Regions from separate parts of the Pantoea alhagi genome, predicted to be linked through region 2. Evidence: predicted binding sites of a transcription regulator. Region 2 holds the regulator's gene; the other holds the start of a gene.
What was found. The regulator PurR, encoded in region 2, represses purine synthesis genes. The targets are predictions, from matches to a motif close to CANGCAAACGTTTGCNTG.

Region 1 (16,165 bases), 1.7 Mb from region 2:
CAGCCGACGCTGCTGACCGTAAGCCAGATTGCCCGCCTGCCGGTTAGCCATCTCCAGCAGCCCAACGCGCTGTAGCCAGTTGGCAGCCTGATCCAGCGCCTCGTTTTCGCTACGCCGGAAAGCAGGCGTTTTCAACAGGCCAGCAAACAGGCCGCTTTTCAGATGCTGATGCTGCGCCACCAGCAGGTTTTCAATCACTGTCATTTCGCGAAACAGGCGGACATGCTGGAAGGTACGCACGATGCCCATGCGTGCAATCTGCTGGCCCGGCAACCCGGCCAGCTGGCGATCGCCTAAGCGAATCGATCCGCCGGTCGGCTTATAAAAACCGGTCAGGCAGTTAAACACCGTGGTTTTGCCCGCCCCGTTCGGGCCAATCAGCGACACGATCTCTTGTGGATGCAGCTCCAGCGCCACGTTATTGACCGCCAGCAGGCCGCCAAAGCGCATCATCAGGCCTTCCACCGTTAATAAAGGCTGACTCATGCCTGCTCTCCTTGTTGATCGCGCTTCAGCTTCAGATGCGGACGCTGCATCGGTAATAATCCCTGCGGACGCCAAATCATCATCAGCACCATCAGCGCGCCCAGCACTAACATGCTGTATTCATTCAGGTCACGCATCAGCTCACGCGAAACCACCAGCAGGATCGCCGCCAGAATCACCGCAAACTGCGAGCCCATGCCGCCCAACACCACAATCGCCAGCACAAAGGCCGATTCGGCAAAGGTAAAGGATTCCGGGCTGATAAAGCCCTGACGAGCGGCAAACAGGCTGCCGGCAAAACCAGCAAACGCGGCGCTGATAGTGAAAGCGGTGAGCTTGATGCGCGTTGGGCTGAGGCCCAAAGAGCGACAGGCGATTTCATCTTCACGCAGCGCTTCCCAGGCGCGGCCCAGCGGCATGCGCAGTAAACGGTTGATAACAAACAGCGTCAGCACCACCAGCAACAGCGCTACCAGATAGAGGAAGATAATGCGGTCGCTGGGATCATATTTCAGGTTGAAGAAGTGGTGAAACGTATCCCAGCCGCCGTCACGCGGGCTGCGGTTAAACTCCAGGCCAAAAAAGGTGGGCTTCGGGATCTGGCTGATACCGTTCGGACCGCCGGTAATAGCGGTGTTGTTCAACAGCAGAATACGGACAATCTCGCCGAACCCGAGCGTAACGATTGCCAGATAATCGCCGCGCAGGCGCAGCACCGGAAAGCCCAGCAGCAGGCCAAACAGCGCGGAAACCAGCCCCGCCAGCGGCAAACATTGCCAAAAGCCCAGCCCGTAATAGTGGTTAAGCAAGGCAAAGGTATAAGCACCGATGGCGTAAAATCCGCCATAGCCCAGCACCAGCAGGCCGGAAAGCCCTACCACTACGTTCAGTCCCAGCCCAAGCATGACGTAAATCAGCGTCAGCGTGGCAATGTCCACCGTGCCGCGTGAGACGATAAATGGCCAGATAACCGCCGCCGCGATAAGCAGCAGCGCCAGCAGCTTCTGCTTTGGCGTACTGCCGTCAAAGCTCGGCAGCACAAAACCGCTATGGCCGCTGCGTTTCAGGCGACGTCCCACCAGCGGACGCAGCAGCTGGAAAACAAACACCACGGCGCAGCCGATGGCGATCCAGTTCCAGCGCACGCTGCCCGCATTGTTGACCACCAGCCGCGTACCGTCGAGATTAAGACGCATGCCCATAAAGAATGCGGCAAGAATCAACAGCATCAGCGCCGAAATAACGGCATTAAAAAAGTGAGCGGGCTTCATACTTTTTCTACCTCCGGACGACCCAGGATCCCCGTCGGCATCACCAGCAGCACCACAATCAGCAGCGCAAAAGAGACCACATCTTTATATTCAGTGCTGAGGTAGGCGGAGGTCAGCGCCTCGGCGATGCCTAACACCAGGCCGCCCAGCATCGCGCCGGGAATACTGCCGATGCCGCCCAGTACCGCAGCGGTAAAGGCCTTCATGCCCGCCATAAAGCCGATATAAGGGTTAATGACGCCATAAAACTGCCCCAGCAGCACGCCTGCAACCGCCGCCATCGCCGCGCCGATCACAAAGGTCAGGGAAATCACCCGGTCGGTGTTGATCCCCAGCAAACTGGCCATTTTTAGATCTTCCGCGCAGGCGCGACAGGCGCGACCCATGCGTGAATAGCGGATAAACAGCGTCAACGCCAGCATGGCGAGGAAGGTTACCAGCCAGATAATCACCTGCATGGTGCTGATGGTAGCGGCAAACCCATTGCTCTCGCCCAGCGTTATTTGCCCGCTGACCAGGCCCGGCAAGGCGAGATCGCGCGAGCCCTGCGTCAGGCTGACATAGTTTTGCAGGAAGATAGACATACCGATGGCAGAGATCAGTGCAATCAGGCGTTTCGAGGAGCGCACCGGCCTGTAGGCGACGCGCTCGATGCTCCAGCCATAAGCGCTGGCGATCACGATTGCCGCCAGGAAACCGGCACCAATCAATACCCAACCGACATCGATGCCAGCCATCATCAGGGCGGCAATCACAATAAACGAGACATAGCTGCCGATCATATACACTTCGCCATGCGCGAAGTTGATCATGCCGATAATGCCGTACACCATGGTATAGCCAATGGCGATCAGCGCGTAGGTGCTGCCTAAGGTCACGCCATTAAGCAACTGCTGAAGAAAATAGAGAAACTGCTCGGACATAAGATAAACCCCAACAAAACTGCGCAGATCACTCCCGCAGCGAAAAAACGTCCGTCTTCACAAAGTGCAGGATAGAACCGGGGTTAGGCACGCCTGACCCCGGACTGCCCGCTCTTACAGAGTACGCTTTATTTCACGGCAGTTGAGGTGCCGTCGGCGTGCCATTTGAATACGCCAAATTCAAACCCTTTCAGGTCACCTTTCTGATCCCAGCTCAGGTTGCCCATAACGGTCGGCACCGGCTGGCCCTCTTTCAGGTTTTTAGCGATATCCGCAGGCTCTTCGCTTTTGCTACGTTCTATACCGGCAACCAGCGACTGCAGCGCCGCGTAGGTTGTCCAGACGAACGGACCGGTAGCGTCCAGCTTTTTAGCTTTAATCGCGTTAACAATCGGCTGGTTTGCCTCTACCTGGTCATAGCGTTTCGGCAGGGTAACCAGCATCCCTTCGGACGCTGCGCCAGCGATATTAGAGAGAGAGGCGTTGCCGACCCCTTCCGGTCCCATGAACTGCGTTTTCAGACCAGCTGCACGTGCCTGACGCAGGATCTGGCCCATTTCCGGGTAGTAACCGCCAAAGTAAACGAAATCGATATTTTCTTTTTTCAGGCGCGCAATCAGCGTAGAGAAATCTTTATCGCCTGCGGTGATCCCTTCAAACATCGCAATCGGCGCATTGGCTTTTTTCAGGCTCTCCTGTACCGAGCGCGCCAGCCCTTCGCCGTACTGCTGTTTGTCATGCACAATGGCAATGCGCTGGGGTTTAAGCGTGTCGAGAATATACTTGGCGGCAGTCGGTCCCTGATCGGAATCCAGACCGGTGGTGCGCATAATCAGCTGATAGCCACGGGAAGTCAGATCGGCTGCGGTGGCGGCAGGCGTAATCATCAGGACGCCTTCATCTTCATAGATATCGGAAGCGGGCTGCGTGGAAGAAGAGCAAAGATGACCAATGACATAACGGATGCCTTCGTTGATCACTTTGTTAGCAACCGCGACCGCCTGCTTGGGATCGCAGGCGTCATCATATTTCACCGCCACCAGCTTATTACCATTTATGCCACCTTTGGCGTTGATGTCGGCAATCGCCTGGGTAGCACCGGTAAATTGCATATCGCCGTACTGTGCGACCGGGCCGGACATCGCACCAACGATCGCGACTTTGATATCTTCCGCCAGCGCAGCCTGACTCATAGCCAGCGCCATACATCCTGCCAGCATTATGCGACCTTTACTTATTTTCATCCTGACTTCCCCATCTGTTGTGACTGTTGTGATGTGCGTTATGGTTATTTTTGGCGGGTTATAGAGCAAAACTTGTTTAATGTTAACGAGTTAGGAATACACTCACGCCATTTTTATAAATAAGGCTTTATTTTTCAGTCCATTAAACAGGAATTTTATTCTGTAAATCAACTGAGATAATCAAAATATCGCCTTTGCTACAGGACAATCATCTGGCAGTTATGGTGGCATTTTAGCCGTTCGCCCAGCGCATTATGCTGGCACTGTCGCTGGTATTAAGTGTTTACCCGGAATATCCGGGCGGCAACAAACAGATTGCTTTGTTTTCGTACAGAAAAAGTTACACGTCATTTTTTGAACATTTTCGCTACAATATGCCTTTTAACCAGGGGCCGGTTATTTTATGAAATTGACAATTATTCGCCTGCAACATCTGGGCGCGCAGGATCGTATCGATCTCGGCAAGATTTGGCCTGGCGTTGACTGTGATGCGCTGGAAAAAAAGCTAAACGAAAATCATCGGCTCTACGCCGCGCGTTTTAATGAGCGGTTGCTGGCAGCGGTGGAGTTAAACATTCGCGGTACGCAGGGCGAGCTGTCAAAGCTGGAAGTCAGGGAGGTGACCCGTCGTCGTGGCGTTGGCCACTATTTGATCGAGGAAGTGATAGCGCAGAATCCGTCGCTGACGCACTGGTGGATTGCTGATGACGGCAAGGCCGATCAGCAGGTTATTGCTGCCTTTATGCAGGCCTGCGGCTTTCGTACTCAGGCTGACGGCTGGGTATATAACGTTGAGTAAAGCCGTGCTTTTTGCTGAAGGCGGTTAATACCACCGAAAAATACCCATAAAAAAGGGCGGCCTGTTAAGCCGCCCTGACCGCAACAGAGCATTACGCTTCTATTGCCATCCGCAATTTCTTCATTGCGTTTTTCTCAAGCTGACGCACGCGCTCCGCCGAAACGCCATATTGATCGGCCAGCTCCTGCAGCGTGGTTTTATTGTCATCATCCAGCCAACGTGCACGAATAATATGCTGGCTGCGCTCGTCCAGTCCCTGTAGCGCGTCGCTCAGTTTATCAGCCGCATGGTGTTCCCAGTTATCTTCCTCAATGCCGTCGGCAAAGTCAGATGTTTTATCCTGGAGATAAAGCACCGGGGCCATGCTTTTGCCTTCGCCTGACTCATCTTCAGAAGTCAGATCGAAAGTCATATCCTGAGCGGCCATGCGCGATTCCATCTCACGCACGTCTTTACTGCTCACGCCCAGCTCACGCGCCACCATTTCCACTTCATCCTGATTAAACCAGCCCAGACGCTGCTTGGTTTTACGCAGGTTAAAGAACAGTTTGCGCTGTGCCTTGGTGGTCGCGACCTTCACGATGCGCCAGTTACGCAGCACATATTCGTGAATTTCCGCTTTGATCCAGTGAACAGCAAACGAGACCAGGCGAACCCCAACTTCAGGATTAAAGCGACGTACCGCTTTCATCAGGCCGATATTGCCTTCCTGAATCAGATCCGCCTGCGGCAGGCCGTAGCCCGCGTAGTTACGAGCGATATGAACAACAAAGCGGAGGTGAGACAGGATCAGCGTTTTAGCCGCATCCAGATCGCCCTGGTAATGCAGCCGTTCAGCCAGCGCTTTTTCCTCTTCTGCCGTTAGCATCGGCCAGGTGTTGGCAGCCCGAATATAAGATTCCAGGTTACCAAGAGGAGCAATAGCTAAAGTGTGCATTTCTTTGGTCATTCAAACCCTCACATGATTATTAAAATTGCCGCACGATTCCCTTTTGCGCGATTCACCAGGTTACAGGAATCAGCAAGGAAACCCCAAAGCAATCTGTGCTGCCTCATTAGATAATGAAGTTATCCACAAGTTCAATTTACAACGTGAATATTTTACACACAAGATACGGACGATATGATTGTGACAGACAGGGAGAAATCCGAGCGGATTTCCTCTGCAGCACAAACGTCATGCAGCAGAGGAAGATTATACCAAAAAATCGCTACTGTGGCGTAAAACGACGTAAATGTTGTACCGTCGCCAGCCAGGCCGCTATCCAGCCAATCATCGCCGACAGCAACAGCAGCAGCAGGCTCTCATCCCACGACAGCCCGCTCAGGCGGAAAGTCGTGCCAAACACCGCAGCCACCTGGGCAACCACCGACTCAAGGCGGAAAACCAAAATTTCAGACAAAATCAGTGACAGCAATGCCCCGCCGAACCCCAGCAGCGCCCCGCCATACAGAAAAGGACGCAGGATAAAGCCGTCAGTCGCGCCGATTAGCTTTTGCACGTTAATCGTATCGCGTCGGGCAAAGATGCTGAGGCGCACGCTGTTGCCGATCACCAGAAATACCGCCACCAGCATCAGGATGCCGATCATGGTCGCAACCTGCCCGACCAGGCCCGTCAGCGCAGCCAGACGCGCAAACCAGCTATCGTCCATGCGCACCTCATCCACGCCTTCAACATGCTGTACGCGATCGCGCAGCGTTTGCAGCGTTTTCTCGTTCTGGAAATTCATTTCCGGGGTAATGATCACCACCGCCGGCAATGGATTCTGCTCCAGCATATCGAGCGCGCCGCCAAAGCCTGACCAGTTACGAAATTCGCCCAACGCCTCTTCGCGCGACAGATAGTTAACTTTCGCTACGCTCGGCTCTTTCTTCAGCGTCGCCACGACATTTTCCGCCGCGCTGTCATCCAGCGTTTTTGACAGGTAAAGCGTCAGCTGCGGTGCCGGATACCATTGCTCCGCCGCCTGGCTGACGTTTTTCCATACCATATAGCAGACGCTGGGCAGCGTCAGCGAGATGGCAATTACCATTACCGTTAACAGCGTGGCCAACGGCTGACGCCACATATCGGAGAGCGTGCCGCGCCAGGCGTAACGCCACTGCTCCTGCCAGCCGCCCTTCAGCGCTTTGCTTTTCGACGGCTGTTTGGTTTTTGGCGCCGGTACGCGCTTGTTGCGTTTATTAGCCACGATCGCCTCCGTGCAGTCTTCCATTGCTGAGCGTCATTACCCGATAGTTGCGGCGACCAATTAAGCTCATATCGTGCGTAGCCATCAGCACCGTTACGCCCACGCGGTTGAACTCTTCAAACAGCCGCAAAATATCATTCGACAGCGCATCATCCAGGTTACCGGTCGGCTCATCAGCCAGCAGCACCGCAGGCTTGTTAACCACGGCGCGTGCTATCCCAACGCGCTGCTGCTCGCCGCCCGAAAGCTGAATCGGAAAGTTTTTCGCTTTGTCGAGAAGGCCAACCTTATCCAGCGCCGCTGAAACGCGACGGCGAATATCTTCCCCGCTCGCCCCGGCAATAATCAGCGGGATCGCCACATTGTCATAGACCGTGCGGTCCATCAGCAAATGGTGATCCTGAAAGATCATGCCGATCTGACGGCGCAGAAAAGGCACCTCGCTATTTTTCAGGCGGCTAATATCGTGGCCGCTAAACCAGATATGGCCCGCGCTGGGACGTTCAATGCCACAAATCAGCTTCAACAGGGTACTTTTCCCTGCGCCGGAATGGCCGGTCAGAAACGCCATCTCGCCCGGATGCAGATGAAAATCTACTCCTTGCAGCGCTTGCCGACCGCCGAGATAAGCCTTACTGACCTCTTCAAAGCGAATCATCCTGGTTAATCCTCTCGGGCAAACAGTGCCTCAATAAAATCTTCGGCCTTAAATGGCCGTAAATCATCGATGCCTTCTCCAACACCGATAAAACGAATCGGGATGCCAAACTGGTCCGCGACAGAGAAGATGACGCCACCTTTTGCCGTACCATCCAGTTTAGTCAGCGTAATCCCGGTCAGACCTACTGCCTCATGGAACAGCTTAGTCTGACTCACCGCATTTTGGCCGGTGCTGGCGTCAATCGTCAGCATCACCTCGTGCGGCGCGTTTTCATCCAACTTCTTCATTACGCGCGTGATTTTTTTCAGCTCTTCCATCAGGTGCGCTTTATTCTGCAAACGACCTGCGGTGTCGGCGATCAATACATCTACGCCACGTGCTTTAGCCGCCTGAATCGCATCGAAAATCACCGAGGCGGAATCCGCGCCGGTATGCTGCGCCACCACCGGAATATGGTTGCGTTCGCCCCATACCTGTAGCTGCTCGACCGCCGCCGCGCGGAAAGTATCGCCCGCCGCCAGCATCACCGACTTGCCTTCGGCCTGGTACTGACGCGCCAGCTTACCGATCGTGGTGGTTTTACCCACGCCGTTCACGCCAACCATCAAAATAACAAATGGCGCTTTGCCCGCCATATCCAGCGGCGCTTCAACCTTATGCAGAATCTCAGCCATTTCCGCTTTTAACAGGCCATAGAGCGCCTCGGCGTCGCGCAGCTGTTTGCGGTTTGCCTGCTGCGTAAGACTGCTGATAATGCGCTGCGTGGTATCGACGCCAACATCCGCAATGAGTAGCTGTTCTTCCAGCTCTTCAAACAGCTCGTCATCGATTTTTTTGCCCCGGAACAGACTGATAAAGCCGGAACCGAGGTTCTGCCGCGTTTTTACCAGGCTGCGCTTTAAGCGGGCAAAGAAGCCCTCTTTGGTCGGACGCTCCTGCTCAACGGGCGCGGCAACGCTCTCCGCTTCTTCTTCCGGTGCTGCAGCCAGCGCCAGCGCGGCTAATTCCTCATCGGAAAGCGGCGCCTCATCCCGTTCTTCTTCGGTTGGGGCCAGCTCTACCGCTGCTGCAACTTCCGCAGCAACCACGGCATCTTTCTCTTCGGCAGGCGCGGTTTCCTGCGCCAGCACTTCGTCTACCTGATCAACCCGTGCCTCTTCCGGCAGGATCTCTTCCTCCACCGGCGCAACAGCATCCATCGGCTGCGTCTCTTCCGGCAGGATCTCTTCCTCCACCGGCGCAACAGCATCTACCGGCTGCGTCTCTTCCGGCAGGATCTCTTCTTCCACCGGCGCAACAGCATCTACCGGCTGCGTCTCTTCCGGCAGCATCTCTTCTTCCACCGGCGCAACAGCATCTACCGGCTGTGTCTCTTCCGGCAGGATCTCTTCTTCCACCGGCGCAACAGCCTCTGTTTTCGCTTCTTGCGGCTGCGCTTCGCGCGCTACGGCTTCGGTTGTCGCCACGATCCCGGCAGCCAGCTTTTCGGCGTCCGGTTTTTCGGCCGCAGACTCTGGGTTTTCGGCCGCGTTTTCCGCTTGATCCGTTAACGTCTCTTTTTGTTCTTCTGACTGCGCAGGCGTTTCTTCACGACCAAAACCCAGCCAGGAAAAAAAGCCACGCTTTTTCTCTTTTGCCATTGTGTGACTACACTCCTCGATGGCTTTCATCCGGTCGTCTGTTGCGCCGGGCTGAAAAAATAACCTGATAAAGAATTCATTAGTCTAACACTTTCCAGCGAGCGCAACACCAGCACCCTTTTTAACGTTTCCTCAACCGCTTTCGCCCGTTAAACTACGCAACAAATTATGACGAGTTGTGAGCATCATGAATAAAAAACCCCAGGGCGGTGCCGGACAAATCCGCATAATTGGCGGACAGTGGCGTGGTCGAAAACTGCCGGTTCCGGACAGCGCCGGATTACGGCCTACCACCGATCGGGTACGCGAAACGTTGTTCAACTGGCTGGCACCCGATATTCAGCAGGCGCGTTGCCTGGACTGTTTCGCGGGTAGCGGCGCGCTCGGGCTGGAGGCGCTATCGCGCTATGCCGGTTCAGCAACGCTGCTGGAGCTGGAAAAGCCGGTAGCCCGGCAGTTAACGCAAAACTTGCAGACGCTGAAAGCCAGCAATGCCCAGGTGATCCAGACCAACGCGCTCAGCTGGCTGGCGCAGCAGGGAGAACCCTACCACATCGTGTTTATCGATCCGCCTTTCCGCAAAGGTCTGCTGGAGCAGACGCTCCAGCTGCTGGAGAACAACCACTGGCTGGCTGATGAGGCGTTGATTTACGTCGAAAGCGAAGTGGAAAACGGCGCGCCGCCGGTGCCGGTTAACTGGCAGCTGCATCGGGAAAAAATCGCCGGGCAGGTTGCCTACCGCTTATATCGCCGAGCAGGCGTCTCACAGGAGCAGGAAGATGTGGCTTAATCTGGGTCGATTGTTAATGGTGTTCGTTTGGGCGTTTCTGTTGCTGAATATCGTGCATCCTTTTCCCAAACCGCTGACATATTTTGTTAACGTTGCGCTGATTTTTATGGTGTTGATGCATGGCCTGCAGCTGGTATTGCTGAAAGCCACACAGCCGAAAGAGGGCGTTAAGCTAAGCCGCATCACCCAGATTAAGATCTTCTTTTTCGGCGTGTTTGAGCTGCTCGCCTGGCAGAAAAAACACTATCCCGGGCAATAACACCTTAAGGATGGTCAGGCGTAAAAGAGATAAAGCGGGTGCCCTGCACTTCGAGCTCGCCTTTTGCGCCTTTATCCAGCTGATGATAATCACCTTCTTTTAGCGTGAGTTTAATATCGCTATCGCCGTTTAATGGCTGAAACCAGGCCTCATAGCGCATCTCCTCTCCGGCAATCACTTCACGCTGACGTGAACGTCGGTTCGGTGCCGGAAACTCACGTTTACTTTTCACTTCTACCGACAGCTGGCGTACCGGCGCAGCGGCATTAGCCGCGTTTTCGCGTCGTTGCTTAATGAACTGACGCGAAGCCAGCACCGCAATGATCGCCAGCACAATGATAAAAATTAATGGGGGCTTACTCATCTCAGCCTCTGCCTCTGGTAATTGCGCTTTTTCTTGCAGGCAAGGATACAACCAGCGCCCTTCCATTGTCACATTACGCCCCGCTAACCTAAACTGATTGCAGGATGTTGTTAACACAACGGTGGACAGGCAGATCGCTGCGCCTGCAGGCTGATGCGGAAACCGCCCCTTTCAAAAAGGACAACGTAATGATTTGGTCGTTTCTTGCAGTACTTTTTTCCGGCTGGCTGTATGTCGATGCGTCCTATCGCGGGCCGCAATGGCAGCGCTGGCTGTTTAAACCGGTTACCCTGTTACTGCTGCTGGCCTGGGCCTGGCAGGCACCCACACGCAACCCCACCGACTACCTGATCCTGCTCGGTCTGCTGGCAACCATGGTAGGTGATGCGCTAACGCTGTTGCCGCGTCAGCGCATGATGTATGCGCTGGGAGCATTTTTCCTTGCGCACCTGCTGTATACCATCAATTTCGCCAGCCATATGACCATGAGCTTTTTCTGGCCTATCCCGCTGACGCTGCTGATCGTGGGCATTGTCTGGATCGGTGTGATCTGGTCGCGGCTGGAAGAGCTGCGCTGGCCGGTATGTACTTTTATCGGCATGACGCTGGTCATGAACTGGCTGGCAGCGGAGCTTTATTATTTCCGGCCTACCGATTACAGCTTCTCATTGATGGCGGGAGCGACACTGCTGACGCTGGCTAATCTGGTTTGGTTTATTAGCCACTATCGCAAGCGCTTTACGGCGGATAACGCCATTGTCGCCGCCTGCTATTTCGCCGGTCACTTTATGGTTGCCCGCTCGCTTTGGCTGTACTGACCATGATATTGCCTCTTGACTCTGGAGGTAGCTCCAGAGTGTAGGATGCAGCTAAGTTTATTTGCTGCATCATTAAGGAGGCGTAATGAGCAAACCTTCTACCTGCGGTCCCGGGCCATCCAGAGCCGCCCTCCGCCTTAACGGCAGACAAGGCAAAGCTCCGCTGCAGGCGGGCCAGTTTACCCTATCCCCGGCTTTGTCCACTTCAGACGCCGCGCCATCCTGCCAACAGAAATGCTGTGCCGACAGCCCGGCTGGCGCGCCAGCGCCAGGTCCGGCAACCGGTTCGCGCTATCGCTGGATCATTAACGGAATGGACTGCCCCAACTGCGCACGCAACGTGGAAAACGCGGTCCGCGTGTTGGCTGGCATACATGATGTGCAGGTGCTGTTCGCCACGCAGACGTTATTGATTCATGCAGAAAGAGATGTCAAAGCCGAGGTGGAACACACGGTAAAGCAGGCTGGTTTTCATTTGCAGGATGCCTCCGCTCCTGCAGAGAAATCAGCAGGGTTCTGGCAGGAAAATCGCCTGCTGCTGGTAATAAGCCTACTGATGCTGGCGAGCTGGCTACTGCACGCTATCTGGCCGACATGGAGTCAGACGGCGTTTATCTCTACCACGCTGGTCGGGCTCTGGCCGATTAGCCGAAAAGCCTGGCAACAGGCGCGCAACGGCAGCCCTTTCGCTATTGAGACCTTAATGACGGTTGCGGCAGTCGGCGCGCTGTTTATCGGCGCCAGCGCTGAAGCGGCAATGGTGCTGCTGCTCTTTCTGCTGGGCGAGCGGCTGGAAGGCATCGCCGCCAGCCGTGCGCGGCGCGGCGTTACCGCACTGATGGCGCTCAAGCCGGATAAAGCGATTCGCGTACGTAACGACCTGCGGGAAGAGATTGCCGCCAGCATGCTGCGTCCCGGTGATGTTATTGACGTTGCGGCGGGGGAACGTCTGCCTGCCGATGCCCGCCTGCTTTCCCCGTTTGCCAGCTTTGATGAAAGCGCGTTAACCGGCGAATCCATTCCCACAGAACATCAGCAGGATGATGTGATTGCGGCAGGCTGTATCAGCATCGATCGTCAGGTCAGGCTTTCAGTGGTCTCCCTGCCAGGTGAAAGCGCCATTGACCGCATTCTACAGCTGATCGAAGAGGCCGAGGCGCATCGGGCGCCGCTGGAACGCTTTCTCGATCGCTTCAGTCGCATCTATACACCGCTGGTTATGCTGATGGCGTTGCTGGTGGCTCTGCTGCCGCCTTTGCTGCTGGCTGCCGACTGGCAAACCTGGATCTATAAAGGGCTGACGCTGTTATTGATTGGCTGCCCGTGCGCGTTGGTTATCTCTACGCCCGCTGCGATTACTTCTGGCCTGGCCGCCGCAGCCCGACGCGGCGCGCTGATTAAAGGCGGCGCGGCGCTGGAAAAACTGGGCGGCATCCGTCTGCTGGCCTTTGATAAAACCGGCACCCTGACCCAGGGCAAACCAGAACTCACCGACATCATCCCGCTGGACGGTATTGATAAGGCGCAGCTGCTGCTGCATGCTGCCGCAGTTGAACAGGGCGCGACACATCCGCTGGCGCTGGCGATTGTCGCGCAGGCTCGTCAGCTAAATCAGCCGCTGCCGCAGGCACAAGATCAGCGGGTTCTGGCAGGACGCGGTATCGAAGCGCATATCAACGGACAACACTGGTTATTAACAGCACCCTTGCCGGGCCTGACGGATACGCTGGCAGCGCGGATTGACGCGCTGGAGCGCTCCGGCAAAACGGTAGTGGTGATTTATAAAGAACAGCAGCCGCTTGGCCTGCTGGCGCTACGCGATACGCTACGGGAAGATGTGCGGCCAGCGCTGGCCGAGCTGCAACAGCTTGGCGTAAAAGCAGTGATGCTGACCGGTGATAACCCTCGCGCCGCCGCCGCAATTGCCACAGAGATCGGGCTGGAGTATCGGGCGGGGCTGTTACCCGCAGATAAAGTTGCAGCGATCCGGCAGCTCAGTCAGGCTCACGCGGTGGCGATGGTTGGTGACGGTATTAACGATGCGCCCGCGATGAAAGCGGCAACGCTGGGCATTGCAATGGGCAGCGGCAGCGATGTGGCGCTGGAAACAGCCGATGCCGCCTTAACGCATAATCGCTTAACCGGGCTGCCCGCAATGATTCGCCTGGCGCGCGCGACTCAGGCCAATATTCGGCAAAATATCGCCATCGCGCTTGGACTGAAAGCGCTGCTGCTGGTGACCACGCTGCTTGGCCTGACCGGCCTGTGGCTGGCGGTGCTGGCGGACAGCGGCGCGACCGCGCTGGTCACCGCCAATGCGCTGCGCCTGTTGCGCAAGCGCTGAAGCTTGCGCCTGGCATGGGAAAGCATTAAAACATCGTAGCGGCCTGCATGAACCAGGCCATCACATCAGTTAAGGAAGCGCCTCATGTCTGACATTTTAAATAAAATCCTGGCGGTGAAGCGTGAGGAGATCGGCGCGGCAAAGCGTGTTTCCTCGCTTAGCACGCTGCGCGATCGCGCCCGTGCGCAGACTCAGCGTGATTTTATCGCTGCGCTGCGTCAGCATAACCAGCAGGGCAAGCCGGGCATCATCGCCGAGGTAAAAAAAGCCAGTCCGTCGAAAGGGCTAATCCGTGCGGATTTTAATCCCGCCGGAATTGCTGAAAGCTACCAGCAGGGCGGCGCGGCCTGTCTCTCCGTGTTAACCGACGTGCAGTTTTTTCAGGGCAGCGAAGACTATTTACAGCAGGCGCGCACGGCGTGCTCGCTACCGGTGCTGCGTAAAGATTTTATGATTGATAGCTGGCAAGTTGAAGAAGCGCGAGCCATGGGCGCCGACTGCATTTTGTTAATCGTCGCTGCACTGGAAGATAGCCAGATGCAGGAGCTGGAAGCGCACGCGCATCAGTTGGGCATGGCGGTGCTGGTTGAAGTACATGATGGTCATGAGCTGGAGCGGGCGCTAAACCTGACCACGCCGTTGATTGGCATTAACAACCGCAATCTGCGCACTTTTGAAACCTCCATTGATACCACGCTTGGCCTGCTGTCGCAGCTGCCGGCGGATCGTCTGGTTGTAACTGAGTCGGGCATTGGCACTGTCCAGGATGTTCAGCGGCTACGTCAGGCGGGCGTCAATAACTTCCTGGTTGGTGAAGCCTTTATGCGCGCCGCCGAACCGGGCGCGGAGCTGGCGAAGCTGTTTTTCTGACCGTCAGGAAAGGCCCTTACGCAGCAGATAGCGATAGGGCTTTTCATCCGTTTCCTGCGCCACCAGCGTATGCTCCATAAAGCGACAGAAGCCTGGGATGTCACGGGTGGTCGCCGGATCGTCAGCGATAATCAGTAGCGTTTCTCCGTCCTGCATATGGCGTACGGTTTTGCGCACCATCATTACCGGTTCCGGGCAGCGTAGCCCAAGCGCATCCAGGGTTTGATCTGGGTTATCGAAGCGATCGCTCATAGTTGTCTCAATAGTGGAAATCTGTTGCGTCTTATTCTACCCCCGGCATTCTGTTGCGCAAGCGATCGGCTAAAGGTGAACGTTTGCGTTAAAATTAACCATTGCAATGCGGAAACAACGCGGTAAGATGCCGCCGCTCTCCTGTATCGACAGGCGAGTAATATTTTCAGCGTACAGGTAACCAGGCTTTTGGAAGCCTGAGCATAAAAGTAACGCGTTCCGCTGCGTCAGCAGCAAAAAAGCGATTACGCTGATTTAACAATGGGTTCCCTCACCCCAACGTAAAAAGGTAAATTATGATCTCCTTTACACCGCGCCAGCGGAAGCATGCGCTTGTCTGGCTTTCCCTGTTTCATATTCTGGTTATCACCTCCAGTAATTATCTGGTACAGCTGCCTATTTCTGTTTTTGGCTTCCATACGACCTGGGGCGCTTTCAGCTTTCCCTTTATCTTTCTGGCTACCGATCTGACCGTGCGTATTTTTGGCGCGCCGCTGGCCCGCCGCATTATTTTATCGGTCATGGTTCCGGCGCTGTTTATCTCCTATGCCATTTCTGCACTGTTTTATAACGGTAGCTGGCAGGGAGTAAGCGCGCTGCATGAGGTAAACCTGTTTGTTGCGCGTATCGCCTGCGCCAGCTTTATGGCCTATGCGCTGGGACAGGTGCTGGACGTTCATGTTTTTAACCGACTGCGTCAGCTTCCCCAGTGGTGGATTGCGCCCGCCTGCGCCATGTTTTTAGGCAATATCAGCGATACCATCGCCTTTTTCTTTATTGCTTTTTATAAAAGTACCGATGCTTTTATGGCTCAGCACTGGGTGGAAATCGCGCTGGTGGATTACAGCTTTAAAGTGTTGATCTGCATGGTTTTCTTTTTGCCCGCCTATGGCGTACTGCTTAACGCGGCGCTGAAGCGCATGGCGGAACGCTCACAGCGTGCACAATACAATTTCGGCTAAGCGGCAATAGCCAGCTGGCGTCAGCGCGTCTAAGATCGTGACATACGATTGGTTGCTTTTATGCGCTGATTCGGTTTGTATTAAGCTTTGTATTGCCAGGCAAATAAATAATAGGGAACCTGATGCGTCAACTTACAAAATATCTTGGAATAGGTTTACTGGTAGTCGGCCTTGCCGCTTGCGATCAGCAGGATAAGGCCACGGCAGACGATAACGGTGCCAGCGCCAGCACCGCTGCGCAGACGGTATCGTTAATGGATGGCAAACTAAGCTTTAATCTGCCTGCG
Region 2 (16,165 bases):
TCAAGGCGTTCGCAATCCCACCAGGCGTCCATATAACTTTCGCCCAGGCCAAGGGATCCCTCCTGTAAAACCCGTTTAAAAAAGTCAGGATTCTTTACCTGAATATCCCAGGGGCGGTTACCGTTGATCTCAATATCAGCCATCTCCAGCATTTCATGGACGATACGATACCAATGGTTTTCCTCCAGGTTCACTTCTTCTATGCACGATGAACTCATAGCTTCTCCATCACCTGTGTGATACGAACCTGAGAAAGAGAATAGTCAATTTCTCAGGATTGTGAGAAATCTCACGGAAGACCGTGTGCCAGATATCCGACGTTAAACAGAGGATTGAAACTGAATGAAAGCCCGGCCAGGTACGACATTGTCGCCTGAAAAGCGCAGGATGACCGGGAAAAAGCACGCTGATTATTATAAGTCACTGCCTTGCAAGGAGTATATGCTCCCGCAAGGCAATATACAACGGCTAATAGTTAGGTTGCTAACTATGCCTGAAGCCGCGAGGTTTAATCGCTAAGAGAAGAGCGGGCGCTCTTTTTTGTGCCCGCAGCGCTGTGGCGCGCAACGTACTGTAAAGCGTAACCCACCACCACCAGCAGAATGGTCGACAGCATAACCGTGCTGGTGGTCAATAATGGATGCGTCAACCAGGATGAGACGGCCAGGCTGGCGAAAAAACAGAGACCCAGCTGTAAACAGTTCTGCAGCGCTGCGGCTTTACCTGTGTCATCCGGGAAAGGCAGCAGGGCGTTAGCCACCACGATGGGATAAATCGCGCCATTTGCCAACGCCATGCCGCAAAAAGGAATTAATAAACCCCAGAGCGTAACCTGACCGCTAATCGATACCATAAACAGCGCAGCAACGCTTAGCGCATAAAAAATCAGCAGGAAGGGCAAGAGCGTACGTCCGCTACGGCGCTGCAGCGCCGAACGGCAGCCAAAGCCGCCGACCAGAAACGCGACGGTTTGTGGAAGATAGCTCAGGCCAATATCGGCAGGCGTGAGGCCAAGATCGTGCAGAATAAAGGGCGAGCCGGTCAGCCAGGCGAAAAAGCTGGCGGAACAGGCAGCATAAATCAGCACGTTGCCGCTATAGATACGAGACGCCAGCAGACGGAAAAAACCGCTGCGTTGCCGCGATGGATCGGAAGCGGGCGTGGTTTTTTTCAGGTTTGCTGTGGCAAACAGCAGCGGTAGCGTAACCAGAAACAGCGCCAGAAAAATCGCGCGCCATGAAAAATGGCTGAGCAGCCAGGCACCCAGTAGCGGCGCCAGCGCCGGCGACAGGGCTACCAGTGGCATAATGGTGGCAAAAACCCGATTCGCCTGTGCGCCCCGATAGCGATCAACAACCAGCGCCTGCCAGCTTACCGCCGCCGCGCATACGCCAACCGCCTGAATAAAGCGCAGGGTCAACATCTGCCAGGTGGCATCCGCCCACAGCATGCCCGCGCAGCCCAGCGCAAACAGCGCAAGGCCCAACAGCAATATTGGCCGACGACCATAACGATCGGAAAGCGGTCCCCACAAAAGCTGAGCGCAGGCAAAGCCGCCTAAAAACACGGTCAGGCTGGCGCTAATCACGCCAGCGGAAGTGTGAAAACTCGCCTGCATGGCAGTAAACGCAGGCAGATACATATCGGTGGCCAGAAAACCCAGCGTGCTGAGTAGCGCCAGATAGAGCATAAATCCTTTTGAAGCAGACATCTCTTTCTCATTTATAAGCAGGTGAACAGACGGCGCGAGGGTAAAGGATGTTTTTCTGAATGTGAAACGCTAAAATTTGCCGATTGATATCAAAATTTTTGCAGGCAAAAAATGTGGTCTGAATATGCACTGGAAGTGGTGGATGCCGTAGCACGCAATGGCAGCTTTTCCGCCGCCGCCGAAGAGTTACATCGTGTACCCTCAGCTATCAGCTATACGGTTCGTCAGCTGGAATCCTGGCTGGCGGTGCCGCTTTTCGAACGACGTCATCGGGACGTGGTATTAACGGAGGCGGGAGAGCTTTTTATTCGTGAAGGGCGGGCTGTTATCAAAAAAATGCTGGCCACGCGACGCCAGTGCCAGCAGGTAGCGAACGGCTGGCGCGGGCAGTTAAGCATTGCTGTGGATCGCATCGTTAAGCCGCAGCGTACCCGCCAGCTGGTGCTCGATTTTTACCGACATTTTCCGGATATGGAGCTGCTGATCACGCCGGAAGTTTTTAACGGCGTCTGGGATGCGCTGGCGGATGAACGGGTTGATGTGGCGATCGGCGCGACACAGGCGATCCCGGTGGGAGGGCGCTTCGCCTTCCGCGATATGGGCGCGCTGAACTGGCGTTGTGTGGTTAGCATTGATCATCCTCTAGCCAGCATTACCACTGCGCTACAGGAGGATGATATTCGCCCATGGCCGTCGCTGGTGCTGGAGGATACTTCCCGCGCGTTGCCCCGGCGCACTACCTGGACACTGGATAATCAGCGTCGCCTGGTAGTGCCGGACTGGGAAAGCGCGTTTGATTGCCTGCGTGCCGGGCTGTGCGTGGGCATGGTTCCCGGTCATTTTGCCGCGCCGCTGCTTAAAGCCAGGCAGCTAACGGAGCTGATGCTGCCGGTGCCGTTCCCCGACAGCTTCTGTTGCGTCAGCTGGTCGGAGCAAAGCGATTCACCTGCACTGCGCTGGTTGCTGGACTATCTTGGCGATACGGAAACAATCAACCGGGAATGGCTGCGTGAAGAGTAACAGGCTCAGAAAAGGAGGTTTTCTGAGCCATCGCATTAACGACGATAGTCGCGGAAAGGGCCGTCGGCGACGGAGCGACGTTCAATCAGCGTGGGATGAACCTCTATGGTTTGCGGCTCTTCGCGTTTGCTGGTGATTCTGTCCAGCAGCATATCAAAGGCGGTTTCGCCCAGCTGCTCTTTGGGCTGGTGGACGGTAGTCAGCGCCGGGGTAAAATAGCGAGCGTTGCGCACATTATCGTAACCGATAACCGAAATATCCTGCGGCACGCGCAACCCCATTTCATCCGCTGCACAAATCGCGCCCATTGCCATGATATCCCCGCCGCAGAACACGGCGGTAGGGCGCTGCTTTTGCGCCAGAATTTGCTGCATGGCGCGATAGCCTGACTCAGGTTCGAAGTCACCCTGTACAATCCACTCTTCGCGTACCGGGATGTTGGCCTCATTCAGCGCTTTTACAAAGCCGGCAAAGCGTCCACTACCGGTATTACGTTCCATCTGACCTGGGATCACGCCGATATCGCGATGACCGCGCTCAATCAAATAGCGCCCGGCGAGATAGCCGCCTTCGAAAGCGTTATCCAGCACGGTATCGGTAAAATCGCCGCGGGATTCGCCCCAGTCCATGACCACCATGGGAATATTGCGGTTTTCCTCAAGCATTTTCAGCAGTGCTTCAGGATACTCAGAACACATCACCAGCAGACCATCCACGCGCTTTTGCGCCATCATTGACAGATAAGCCTGCTGTTTTTGTAGATCGTTATGGGCGTTGCCCAAAATCAGGGTATAGCCACTGGCGAAACAGCGCGTTTCTACCGCTTCAATAATTTCAGCAAAATAGGGCGCTTCACTCGAGGTTGCCAGCAGACCGATCGATTTAGTGTGGTTAACCTTCAGGCTGCGTGCGACCGCACTGGGCGAATAGTGTAGTTCTTTGATGGCTGCCCACACGGCCTCACGGGTTTCTTCCGCGACAAAACGGGTTTTATTGATGACGTGCGATACCGTGGTGGTGGAAACGCCGGCACGCTTCGCGACATCTTTGATTGTTGCCATTAAAAAGATACTCCTGCGCCTATCCTAATATTTTGATAAGGCTAATGTTAATCGTTTGCGTCCACATAGCGTTATTCAGCGCGCGTTGAGGTTGTCATTATGCGGGCTGAGGTACGTCTGACTGGCGGGACGTCTTTAAAAAAGGGCTGCCAACGGTGGTTTTTTGTCGTTGCGCAACGCAAGGCGGGGATTCTACCAAGCTGGCGCAAAGAAAACGAGATTTTTACCAGGGAGTATGGGAAAATCTATAACGTTACAATTTATGTGGGTAAAGGAGAGGCCAGATGAACACCGATTTAAAACTATCAATAGGTACTACCGTCGTGGCATTGCTGATGATTATGGCGTTTAGCTTCACTGCCGTTATGCACTGAGCGCCGCGCGAAGTATAAAAAAGCCTGTCATGAGACAGGCTTTTTTGTTGCGCAACGCGTTAGCGAATGGTGCGCGGCGTCATAACGCGACGCGCGCCAACATAGTGCCGCTGCCAGTAATCATCACTAAGCTGGCTAATCTGAATATCTTTACCGGTACGCGGCGACTGGATAAAACGACCATTGCCCAGATAGACGCCAACGTGATCGGCTGCGCCACGGTTATTGATGCGGAAAAACACCAGATCGCCTTTTTCCAGCGCTTCACGGTTAATGGGGGCCGCATCACGCAGATGATACATTTCATTCGCGGTGCGGGGGATCTTGAATTTCACCACATCTTTATAGGCATACCAGACCAGACCGCTGCAGTCGAAGCCGGTATGGGGTGAGGTGCCTCCCCATAAATAGGGCTTTCCTAACTGGCTCATCAGTTTGTTCATCGCGGTTTCACGCGCTTTTTGATAGCGTTCACGGTGCGCTTTGCTCATCTCCAGCGGCCCCCGCCTGGCCGCTGCCGTTTTCTTATCGCCACGCTGGCGACCATAGCGCTGCAAGCCTTTTTTGCTGCTGATTTTCTTGAGGCTGCTTTTTTTCACGCTGGTGGTTTTCACCGATGCGCGGCTTTTTTTTACGCTGGTTGCGGCAACGGCGGCCGGTTTGCTTTTTTTCTTTACTTTGTTTTTTTCAACGCTGGCCGTACGGTTTTTTTTACTGATTGTTTTTACCGTCCGACGCTTGCGGCGGTCATCGTCACGGGCGGCTTTTTTATCAACTTTATGCTGGCTGGCCTTTACCGGGGCCTGCGGTGAGGCATGGGCAACGTTGAAAAACAGTTGAGCCATGGCCAGCATAAAAAGCGTAATCAATAAACGCATGGTGTGGTTACACTCAAAGCGCAGTGATAGCGCAAGGTTAATCTTATTTCTGCCACACAGGGCAGACTCCTGATGGGCAATTCTAATCGAACTTTTTCCGAAAAGATAAAGCCTTTTTTAATCAAATAAACTTTAAATGCATACAGATGTAAAAATAAGCATAGTCAGGTGTTTATCTCAGCAAATTTATTGCCAGGTATTAATCCTCGCTGAGGAAATCGCCCAGGCTGATGTTATTTTGGCCTGATAAACCGGTACAATAACCAGCATTATTTAACCTTACAGAAAATGTCGTTTTCAGCAACCCGCTACAGTCGCTACAATCAATAGACACGAAGCATGCTATTTAAGGAAGGCAATTATGAGTACTGTTGAAAAAATTCAACGCCAGATCGCAGAAAATCCGATTCTGCTCTATATGAAAGGCTCGCCAAAGTTACCAAGCTGCGGCTTTTCTGCGCAAACGGTCCAGGCGCTTTCCGCCTGCGGTGAGCGCTTCGCCTATGTGGATATTCTGCAAAATCCTGACATCCGTGCTGAACTGCCGAAATATGCTAACTGGCCGACCTTCCCACAGCTGTGGGTAGATGGCGAGCTGGTTGGCGGTTGCGATATCGTAATCGAAATGTTCCAGCGCGGCGAACTGCAGACGCTGATCAAAGAAACTGCAGAAAAATATAAAGAAGCGGAATAAGTTGTTATCCCGCATTAAACCACAAAGGGTGCCTCAGGCACCCTTTTTTACGGCTGTTGAGCGCTTATTCGCTGTCGCTGATTTCTGCATCGACAGGTTGTTCATCCACTGGCTGCTCATCGGCCACCGGCAGCGGCGGCCAGCCGCCCAGACGTTTCCAGCGGTTGACAAGCTCGCAAAACAGTTCGGCAGTGCGCTCAGTATCATACAGCGCCGAGTGCGCCTGACTGGCATCAAAAGCGATGCCCGCCGCCTTACAGGCTTTCGCCAGCACCGTCTGGCCAACCACCAGCCCGCTCAGGGCGGCGGTATCGAAGGTGGCGAAAGGATGAAAAGGATTACGCTTTAATGCAGTCCGTTCGGCGGCAGCCATCATAAAGCTGTGATCGAAATTGGCGTTATGCGCCACGACGATGGCGCGGTTGCAGCCCTGATCTTTCATGCCTTTACGCACCTGCTTAAAGATAGCGTGCAGCGCATCATATTCATTAACCGCGCCGCGCAGCGGATTATCAGGATCGATACCATTGAACGCCAGCGCCTCCGGATGCAGAATCGCGCCCTCAAAAGGCTCTACGTGAAAATGCAGCGTCTGGTCAAGCTGTAACCAACCATCTTCATCCATTTTCAATGTAACGGCGGCAATTTCCAGCAGTGCATCGGTTTTGGCATTAAATCCGGCGCTTTCAATATCAATAACTACCGGATAAAACCCGCGGAAGCGGTCAGATAAAGCGTTCAGTTGTTTCGATTCAGACATCAGGATCTCATTGGCGAAAAAATGCAGCGCGCATTATGGCAAATTTCCGCAGGGGTTGCAGCAGCGGGGAAAAGCAGGGCGCCGGAAGGCGCCCTGAAAACTTAGTTGCCGAGGCCATGACCGGCATGTTGGTTTTCAATCAGTTCGATTTTATAACCGTCTGGATCTTCTACAAAGGCGATAATGGTGCTGCCGCCTTTCACCGGGCCAGCTTCGCGGGTCACCTTACCGCCAGCCTGACGAATTCTTTCGCAGGTGGCGGCAACATCGTCTACCCCAAGCGCGATATGCCCATAGGCGTTGCCAAGGTCATATTGATCAACGCCCCAGTTATAGGTCAGCTCAATCACTGCGCCTTCGCTTTCGTCGGTATAGCCTACAAACGCCAGGTTGTATTTATACTCCTGGTTTTCGCTTTCACGCAGCAGACGCATGCCCAGCACACGGGTGTAAAAATCAAGTGAGCGTTGCATATCGCCAACGCGCAGCATGGTATGAAGTAAGCGCATAATAGTCTCCAAAAGGTGTCATCATCCGATGACGGTCAAAAAAGCTTAGTATAGCCGCCTGTGGCCAACCGGGAGTTCCGGCCAATAATGAGTAGACCGGTCTTCTTGAAAACAGGTTTTTTTATTAACTTTCCGGCAAGAGCTGTAAAATTGCCTGAAACGCATGCGTTAACGCACTGCCATCGCGCCCTATTTTGCTCTGCAGGCTGGCACCCAGCCAGAGAGAATAAAGCGTTTGCGCCATAGCCTCAGGCGGGCAGAAAAGGCGAACTTCACCCTGCAAAACAGCGGTGCGCAGCGTCATAGTCAGAATTGCTATTTGAGCTGCGGCTCCCTGTTCCAGCGCTACTCTCATCTCTTCTGACAGGTCGCAAACCTCGGCAGAGATTTTAACCGCCAGGCAGTTTTCAATATGGCCGGTTTCATGAAAACGCTGTTCCGCCTGACGATAATAGTCAAGCAGACGCTGGCGCGGCGGCACAGGTGAATCAAACCAGATCAGCATGCTACGTCGCACAGCGCTAAAATAGCGCTCAAGCATGGCGACGCCAAAAGCTTCCTTGGATCGGAAATAATGATAAAACGATCCCTTCGGCACGCTGGCCTGACTGAGCAATTCATTCAGGCCCATGCCGGTAAAGCCACGTTGCAAACAGAGCTGCTCGCCAATGGCGAGCAGCTGTTCACGGGTATCATGTCGGATCGATTTACTCATAGGGCTCAGGGTAATAGACCAGTTGGTCTAATGCAACCCTAATGCGCCTGACAGACCTTAAGCAAATCAAGACGGGGCTGATACAACGCAGTCTGAATGTTGACCATGCCCAGCAGCGTATGGAAAACATTATCCTGTGAAACCTCATCCTGCTGCGCATGCTGGCGCAGACAGGACTCATCAACGCCATAAGTCCGGGCATAATCGGAAGAGAGCCACAGCAGGAAAGGAATATGCGTCTGCTGGCTGGGAGCAAACAGATAAGGCGTACCGTGCAGATACATACCGTGTTCGCCCAGTGATTCGCCATGATCCGAAAGATAGATCAGCGCCACATTAAAACGATCCTGATAAGACTTTAACAGATCGATGGTATCGCTCAGCATGGCGTCGGTGTAAAGCAGCGAATTATCATAGGTGTTTACTAATGCCTGATGATCGCAATCCTGGATTTGTTTACTGTCGCAGGTAGGAGTGAACTGTCGCATAGCCGGAGGATAACGTAAATAGTAGGCGGGGCCGTGGCTGCCCATTTGATGCAGCACGATCACCGAGTCATCCTTAAGACTATCAATATAATGCGATAAACGGTGCAGCAGAACCTCATCCAGGCAGTAGTCGTTGTGGCAAATATCCGTCAGTTTCCATAAGGTCATATCGGTATGTGGAATACGGTTGCAGGCGCCTTTACAGCCGCCATCGTTCTCGCGCCACATCACGTTGACGCCAGCATGTGCCAGTACATCCATCAGCCCTTCCTGATGTCGCGCCAGGTTAGCGTTATATTGCGAACGCGTCATGCCTGAAAACATACAGGGCACGGAAATAGCGGTTTCTGTTCCGCATGAGCTGGCGTGAGGATAGTAAATGACCTGCTGCTGTTTCAGTTTGGGGTTGGTCTCACGGCTGTAGCCACCAAGTGAAAAGTTTTCCGCACGCGCCGTTTCGCCCAGCACAAAAATAACCAGCGTCTTTTTCCCGGCTGCTTTGACCAGTGGACCTTTATGGGCGTCCTGGCCTATGCGCACCAGATCTTGATTACCCTGCAACCAGCGATCGTCGGCATAGTGAATGACGCCGCTGACTACATTTACTGGCGTTACCATTTTCACCAGCCCTTTGTTATTGCGAAACAGAGAGGCGTAGTCTTTATACATCAGCGCCGCTATCAGCAAAATCACCAGGATGGAGCCGACACACCATAACGCCCGTCTCGCCAGCGTAAACCACCACGGGCGCGTCCGCGTGATGCGGGTGGCACTTATCACTAACGCAGGTATAACGCCCAGTACCAGCAGCCAGAGCACGTAGCGCAGGCTAAGCAGGGCAGAGGCCTCCTGTAAATCCGTTTCAAAAACGTTTTGCACCATATTGGTGTCAATAACCGTACCGAAGCTATACATAAAGTAATTTGCCGCCGCGCCGCACAGCAGCAAAATAATCAGCAGCGGCTTACGGATCCAGGGCAATGCCAACAGATTAAAAACCACCATAAAAGCGCAAAACAGCACCACTGGAATGGTGGCGAGGAACAGATAATCGTGCAAACGGAGGAGAGGCGTTCTTTCTGCCGCACGAATAATAAACTGCGCGTTAAGAATAAAAGTAAAAAACAGGGTGCAACCAATAAGAAACACAGAATCATTACAGCGTATTTTTTTCAGCATCTGCATAATCAAAATAAAAGTGGAGGAGTTTCGCGCAGACTATTTTAAAAACCTTAGTAAAACCTTAACGTGGACTAACAAAGGAGCCGCTATCCCCCCGCAAGACACAGATGCTGGCTTATTGGCAGATAGCATGAATTTTCTGAACAGGCTTGCGCTCCAGCCTGAAGCTGTCTTGAATGAAAGAAGACAATGACTCAGGAGGCGATGTGGCAGAGCAGCTTGAATTTTTCCCGGTGCCAAGCCCGTGCCGCGGTATTTGTCAGTCCGATGAACGCGGATACTGTCGTGGCTGCCTGCGCAGCCGTGAAGAGCGGTTTAACTGGATGAAATACAGCGATGCGCGCAAGCGCGAAGTGTTGCGCCTTTGTCGGCAGCGCTGGTTACGGCTGCATCGCAGCGAAAAACCCGCTTCACCCGAAGAACCCCAACAACCGTCACTGTTTTGATATCTTTCCCTTTTTTTCTCTGACGTCAGCGTATACTGCGGCCTGAAACGTTAGTCGCAAAGGTGAAAAAATGACAGAACGAGTGTGTATCGCGCCGCAGGGGCCAGAATTTTCCCGTTTGGTGATGGGCTACTGGCGGTTGATGGAGTGGCAAATGTCCGCGCAGCAGCTGACCAGCTTTATTGAGCAGCATCTGGCGTTGGGCATTACCACCGTCGATCATGCGGATATTTATGGTGATTATCAGTGTGAAGCCGCTTTTGGCGCGGCGCTGCGCCTGCAGCCTTCGCTACGTCACCAACTGGAACTGGTAACCAAGTGCGGCATCGCCACTACCGCCAGGCCAGAAAATGCGCTGGGCCACTATATTACCGATGGTGACCACATTATCCGCAGCGCAGAAACCTCCTTACGCCATTTCTCTACCGATTACCTCGATCTGCTGCTGATTCACCGTCCCGATCCGTTAATGGATGCGGACGAAGTGGCGGAAGCTTTCAGCGCGCTGCATCAGAGCGGTAAAGTGCGCCATTTCGGTGTGTCCAATTTTACGCCAGCGCAATTTGCACTGTTGCAGTCACGCTTACCCTTTACGCTGGCGACTAATCAGGTGGAAATTTCTCCGCTTTGTCAGGATACGCTATTGGACGGCACGCTCGATCAATGTCAGCAACTACGCATTAAACCGATGGCCTGGTCCTGTCTCGGCGGGGGGCGTCTGTTCAGCGAAGATAAGTTCGCGCCGCTGCGTGCTGAGCTACAGGCCGTTGCCGAAGAAACGGGGGCCGAATCGCCGGATCAGGTGGTTTATGCCTGGATTATGCGCCTGCCTTCTGCGCCGCTGCCGGTTATTGGTTCGGGTAAAATAGAGCGGGTGCGCGCCGCACAAAAGGCCTCTTCATTGCAGCTTAGCCGCCAGCAGTGGTTCCGTATTCGGAAAGCTGCGCTGGGTTATGATGTGCCGTAAAGAAACGCAAAAAAACGCTGCGTTGTTCAGCTTATACGTGATTTTCAGCCAGGCTGGAAAGGTAAGCTGACATTAATCTGCAGGAGGTTAGATGAAATATCACGGTTTGGCAGCGTTAACGCTGCTGGTATGTGGCTACGCGCAGGCAGCCAGCGAAGAGGTGACGCTGCATAGCGTAACCAAAGAGGGCGTCGGCGCGGTTGTCGGCACGGTAAAGATTGACGAAACGGCCTATGGATTGACGTTTACGCCTAATCTCAAACAGCTACCGCCGGGCATTCATGGCTTCCATGTTCATGCCAAAGGCAGCTGTGAACCTGCCACTACCGACGGCAAAACGGTGCCGGCTGGCGCGGCGGGGGGCCACTTTGATCCGCAGAACAGCGGCAGCCACCTTGGTCCATGGGGAGAAGGTCATCTGGGCGATCTCCCGGCGCTGTATGTCAACGCCGACGGTGATGCCACCTATCCCGTACTGGCACCGCGTCTGAAAAAAATCAGTGACATTTCCGGTAAGGCGCTGATGGTGCATGCGGGCGGCGATAATCACAGCGATCACCCGCAGCCGCTGGGCGGCGGTGGCGCGCGTTACGCCTGCGGCGTTATTAAGTAAGCTTTGGTTGATACTGCCATGCCTGATTTTCGGATCGGGCAGATTTTATGTCGAACCCGGGGTCTGTTGCCGTCAACACGCCAGGTTTACCGGGCAATAGCCTGAACAGCCTACTTTATCGATGCTTTGAGACGATACCCATTGCTGTAACTGTCTGTCCCGGCATGATGACCGGGACGGCATATCTGAATGTGCCGTGCGTGACGGTGTAATAACTCCTGGTTTGGCCGCTTAACGCCCCGATCGGCTACAGCAAATCCATCCTGGGCGATCAAGGCAAATTGATGAGCTGATACAGCACCGGCCAGTCACGTAGATCATTCTGACTTCCGCGTTTACGGTAATTAACTGAACCACAGCGTCTGGTCGGCCAGGTGAAAATCTGAAAAAGATTGTTAAACAGCAGGATAGGCCAAACAAGCGAGCCTCATTCACCCAGAGATGCAAGGTGTTGAAATCAGAAACCAACGCCCGTTACACCGCGTGCTGAATTTGTATTTTGCCCGTTAAACTCGCAGAATAGACTAAAATCACGCTTGATTGCTAGCAAGCTAATTATAAGGAGATGAAATTGGATACGCCATTAGGAACGGATTTAGCACGCTTAGTGCGCATCTGGCGTGCGCTGATCGATCAACGTCTTAAACCGCTGGAACTGACGCAAACGCATTGGGTTACGTTGCATAATATTCATCAATTACCCCCGCATCAGTCACAAATTCAGCTGGCTAAAGCTATCGGCATTGAACAGCCTTCGCTGGTGCGCACCCTCGATCAGCTGGAAGAGAAAGGGTTGATTATGCGCTGTACCTGCGCTAACGACCGACGGGCGAAACGCATCAAGCTAACAAAAGCAGCGGAGCCGGTTATCCAGCAGGTGGAGCATGTCATTGACGCCACGCGTGATGATATTTTAGCGGGTATTTCGAAGCGCGAAGTTGAGCAGCTGATTACGCTTATCGCCCGTCTGGAAAAAAACATTGCCGAACTGCAAAAGAAAAGCGAGTAACAAGCGATAAAAAACCGACGCGATGCGTCGGTTTTTTGCGCGACAGGATTTAACGCGGAGAAACGGTCACCTGGCTGCCGTTTGAGGCAAGCACCACGCGCTGGCCCACAGAATAGCGGCTGGCATCCTGCTTCTGTACCACCATAATGGTGTTGCCGTCATCCTTACGAATTTCCAGCTCAACGCCGTCCGCTTTATTCATTGCACCCTGAACGCCCTGACCAGCCACGCCGCCCAGTACTGCGCCGCCTGCAGTCGCCAGACTACGGCCAGTGCCGCCGCCTACCGTATTACCCAGGAAGCCGCCCAGTACTGCGCCGCCGATAGCGCCAATAACGTTGCTGTCATCACCGCCCTGGATTTTAACCGGGCGAACGGACACCAGCGTTCCGTAGCTTACGCTTTGCACCTGTTTAGCTTCGTTAGCGCTGTACACGTCACCGGAAAGCGTATCCGTGTTAGCACAGCCTGCCAGCGTCATGCCTGCCAGCGCCACAACTAATAAACGCTTCATCATTATAAAGCTCCTTTCATGATTGTTGACTGCACTCTAAAGCAGCCACAGATGACCTAATTATACGGCAGAACCTACGCCTGTTTTAAAATAGTGAAAAAAAGACGAGGGCTGAGCATAAACCGTATCAGATAAACAAAGATTCAATTACGCCAGCAAAAAATCATGCCTGAATGTAAAAGCGTCGGGTCGTACATGAAAAACAACAATTAATCATAGAATTACCCAGCCTTTTTTGCCAGGCTGAGGGCTGTTTGAATTCTCTTCCAGAGCGGAAGTAAGGTCAGTTGATGAAATCGGGACGCTATATTGGCGTAATGTCCGGCACCAGCCTGGATGGCGTGGATGTGGTGTTAGCCGCGATTGATGAACGAATGGTGGCGCAACAGGCGAGCTATTACCATCCGGTGCCACAGGCGATACGCCAGCAGTTGTTGGCGATCAATCAGGGGCAAAACCTGACGCTGTCGCAGCTGGGGCAGCTGGATACCCGTCTTGGCCGCCTGTTTGCGGAGGCGGTATTAACGTTAATGAAACAGCAAAACCTGAGCGCCGATGATATCACCGCCATCGGATGTCATGGCCAGACGGTATGGCATGAGCCCTATGGTGATGCGCCCAGTACGCTGCAGATTGGCGACAATAACCAGATTGCCGCTGCGACCGGCATTACCGTGGTCGGCGATTTTCGTCGGCGCGATATGGCGCTGGGCGGGCAGGGCGCGCCGCTGGTGCCCGCTTTTCATCAGGCGTTGCTGATGCATCCGCAAGAGCGTCGCATGGTATTAAACATTGGCGGCATTGCGAATCTTTCGGTGCTGATCCCTGGCAGAGCGCCGGGCGGGTACGATACCGGACCCGGCAATATGCTGATGGATGCCTGGATCTGGCGTCATCGCGGTCTGCCTTATGATAAGGATGGCGCATGGGCAGGCAGTGGAAAGGTCATTCTGCCGTTACTGAAGCAGATGCTGAGCGACGGCTGGTTTGCGCTGCCGGCACCAAAAAGCACCGGCAGAGAGTATTTCAATTTCGGCTGGATCGAAAAGCAACTAAGCCATTTCCCGGGCCTGGCTACGCAGGATGTACAGGCTACGCTGCTGGAGCTGACGGCGATGACCATCAGCGAACAGGTGCAACTGAGCGGTGGCTGCGATCGCCTGTTGGTATGCGGCGGCGGCTGCCGCAATCCGCTGCTGATGGCGCGCCTGGCGTCATTATTAGCAGGTACGGAAGTCTCCACGACGGATAAAGTTGGCATCAATGGCGATGATATGGAAGGGCTGGCTTTCGCCTGGCTGGCTTACCGCACGCTATCAGGATTGTCAGGTAATTTGCCGTCGGTTACCGGCGCTCGCGAAGCCAGCATACTGGGCGCTATCTATCCGGCCAATCGGCCACCGCTATGAGGTATCGTAAGGAGATCGCATGCACAAGCATCTGATACTGTTTCCGATAATGCTGCTTTCCGGCTGTGGCCTGTTTGGCAAACATCAGCCGCAAGAGCAGACGTTACACTATCTGTGTGGCACGCTGCCGCTGACGGTTAAAATCGCGCAACAGCAGGCGCATTTTATTATGGACGGCCAGCCGCTCACGCTGACTGAGCAGCAATCCGCTTCCGGCGTGATCTACAGCAACGGCACTTACCGTTTCTGGTCAAAGGGCAACAGTGCGTTTATCGAGCGTAATCAGCGCATTATTGTCAATGATTGCCAGCTGCAGGACGCGCCTGCGCGTTGAATATTATCAGGGTGAATAGCACAATAGCGGCACCCTATTGCTATGGTTGGATCCGGTTATGAGTGACAATGAGAGTTTGCAACAGATAGCCCATTTGCGCCGTGAATATACCCGCGGCGGCCTGCGTCGTAAGGATCTGCCTGAGCAGCCGCTGGCCTTATTCGAACAGTGGCTGCGTCAGGCGTGCGATGCCCGGGTGCCCGATCCCACCGCGATGTGCGTGGCGACCGTTGATGCGCAGGGGCAGCCTTATCAACGCATTGTTTTGCTTAAGCACTACGACGAGCGCGGCATGATTTTTTATACCAATCTGGGCAGCCGTAAGGCGCAGCAGCTGGCTGAAAATCCGCGCGTGAGTTTGCTGTTTCCCTGGCATTTTCTGGAGCGTCAGGTGATGGTGCTGGGCCAGGTAGAAAAGCTGTCGACGCTGGAGGTGGTGAAATATTTCCACAGCCGTCCGCGTGATAGCCAAATTGGCGCCTGGGTTTCGCAGCAGTCCAGCCGCATATCAGCGCGCGGGGTACTGGAAAGTAAATTTCTTGAGCTGAAACAGAAATTCAGTCAGGGCGAGGTGCCGCTGCCCAGTTTCTGGGGCGGATTTCGAGTAAAAATCGACGCAATGGAGTTCTGGCAGGGTGGTGAGAACCGGCTGCACGATCGCTTTTTCTATCAGCGCGACGGCGAGCGCTGGAAAATCGATCGGCTGGCGCCCTGATTCACTAAATATCCGCCTGAGGCGCTGGCGCTGGCGGCAACAGCGCTTTATTCTATAGGCCTTCATTTCTCCGCACGTCAGCGGAAAGCTGTGTACCAGCATAGGTGCAGTCGTTACAACATGGAGTCTTTAATGACCAGCAGTAACCTGATTAAACAATTGCAAGAGCGGGGCCTGATCGCCCAGGTAACGGACGAGGACGCGTTAGCAGAGAGACTGGCGCAAGGGCCAATCGCTCTCTATTGCGGCTTTGATCCCACTGCCGACAGCTTGCATTTGGGCCATCTGGTACCTTTGCTTTGTCTGAAACGTTTCCAGGATGCGGGACATAAACCGGTTGCGCTGGTGGGCGGAGCCACCGGTCTGATTGGCGATCCCAGCTTTAAAGCGGCAGAGCGCAAGCTGAACACGACTGAAACCGTAAATGAATGGGTAGATAAAATCCGCAAACAGGTCGCCCCGTTCCTGGATTTCGACTGTGGTGAAAACAGCGCTATTGCGGCCAACAACTACGACTGGTTCGGCAGCATGAACGTGCTGACTTTCCTGCGTGATATTGGCAAACACTTCTCTGTTAACCAGATGATTAACAAAGAGGCGGTGAAGCAGCGTCTGAATCGCGAAGATCAGGGCATCTCCTTTACCGAGTTCTCCTACAATCTGTTGCAGGGTTATGATTTCGCCTGCCTGAACGAACGCTACGGCGTGGCGCTGCAGATTGGTGGCTCCGATCAGTGGGGTAACATCACTTCCGGCATCGATCTGA

Region 1: the regulator PurR is predicted to act here: its motif matches at 14,989-15,006, upstream of tusA (sulfurtransferase TusA).

The regions. Positions count from the first base shown of each region.
Region 1 is NZ_CP019706.1:1,303,430-1,319,594, forward strand. It holds gene livG (high-affinity branched-chain amino acid ABC transporter ATP-binding protein LivG) at 1-486, opposite strand, end outside; gene B1H58_RS06155 (high-affinity branched-chain amino acid ABC transporter permease LivM) at 483-1,757, opposite strand; gene livH (high-affinity branched-chain amino acid ABC transporter permease LivH) at 1,754-2,680, opposite strand; gene B1H58_RS06165 (branched-chain amino acid ABC transporter substrate-binding protein) at 2,809-3,924, opposite strand; gene panM (aspartate 1-decarboxylase autocleavage activator PanM) at 4,328-4,723, shown strand; gene rpoH (RNA polymerase sigma factor RpoH) at 4,815-5,672, opposite strand; gene ftsX (permease-like cell division protein FtsX) at 5,935-6,918, opposite strand; gene ftsE (cell division ATP-binding protein FtsE) at 6,911-7,576, opposite strand; gene ftsY (signal recognition particle-docking protein FtsY) at 7,582-9,219, opposite strand; gene rsmD (16S rRNA (guanine(966)-N(2))-methyltransferase) at 9,407-10,009, shown strand; gene B1H58_RS06200 (DUF1145 family protein) at 9,999-10,268, shown strand; gene B1H58_RS06205 (DUF2500 domain-containing protein) at 10,273-10,632, opposite strand; gene B1H58_RS06210 (lysoplasmalogenase) at 10,821-11,450, shown strand; gene B1H58_RS06215 (zinc/cadmium/mercury/lead-transporting ATPase) at 11,536-13,794, shown strand; gene trpC (indole-3-glycerol phosphate synthase TrpC) at 13,879-14,664, shown strand; gene tusA (sulfurtransferase TusA) at 14,668-14,916, opposite strand; gene B1H58_RS06230 (7-cyano-7-deazaguanine/7-aminomethyl-7-deazaguanine transporter) at 15,213-15,878, shown strand; gene B1H58_RS06235 (DcrB family lipoprotein) at 16,001-16,165, shown strand, end outside.
Region 2 is NZ_CP019706.1:3,802,094-3,818,258, reverse strand. It holds gene cfa (cyclopropane fatty acyl phospholipid synthase) at 1-218, opposite strand, end outside; gene punC (purine nucleoside transporter PunC) at 509-1,711, opposite strand; gene punR (DNA-binding transcriptional activator PunR) at 1,823-2,731, shown strand; gene purR (HTH-type transcriptional repressor PurR) at 2,767-3,792, opposite strand; gene cydH (cytochrome bd-I oxidase subunit CydH) at 4,077-4,166, shown strand; gene B1H58_RS17990 (C40 family peptidase) at 4,226-5,044, opposite strand; gene B1H58_RS17985 (Grx4 family monothiol glutaredoxin) at 5,403-5,738, shown strand; gene rnt (ribonuclease T) at 5,803-6,498, opposite strand; gene gloA (lactoylglutathione lyase) at 6,600-7,007, opposite strand; gene B1H58_RS17970 (TetR/AcrR family transcriptional regulator) at 7,132-7,722, opposite strand; gene eptA (phosphoethanolamine transferase EptA) at 7,761-9,395, opposite strand; gene B1H58_RS17960 (DUF1289 domain-containing protein) at 9,569-9,838, shown strand; gene B1H58_RS17955 (aldo/keto reductase) at 9,909-10,805, shown strand; gene sodC (superoxide dismutase family protein) at 10,897-11,418, shown strand; gene slyA (transcriptional regulator SlyA) at 11,984-12,427, shown strand; gene slyB (outer membrane lipoprotein SlyB) at 12,477-12,944, opposite strand; gene anmK (anhydro-N-acetylmuramic acid kinase) at 13,232-14,350, shown strand; gene B1H58_RS17930 (MliC family protein) at 14,370-14,684, shown strand; gene pdxH (pyridoxamine 5'-phosphate oxidase) at 14,743-15,399, shown strand; gene tyrS (tyrosine--tRNA ligase) at 15,532-16,165, shown strand, end outside.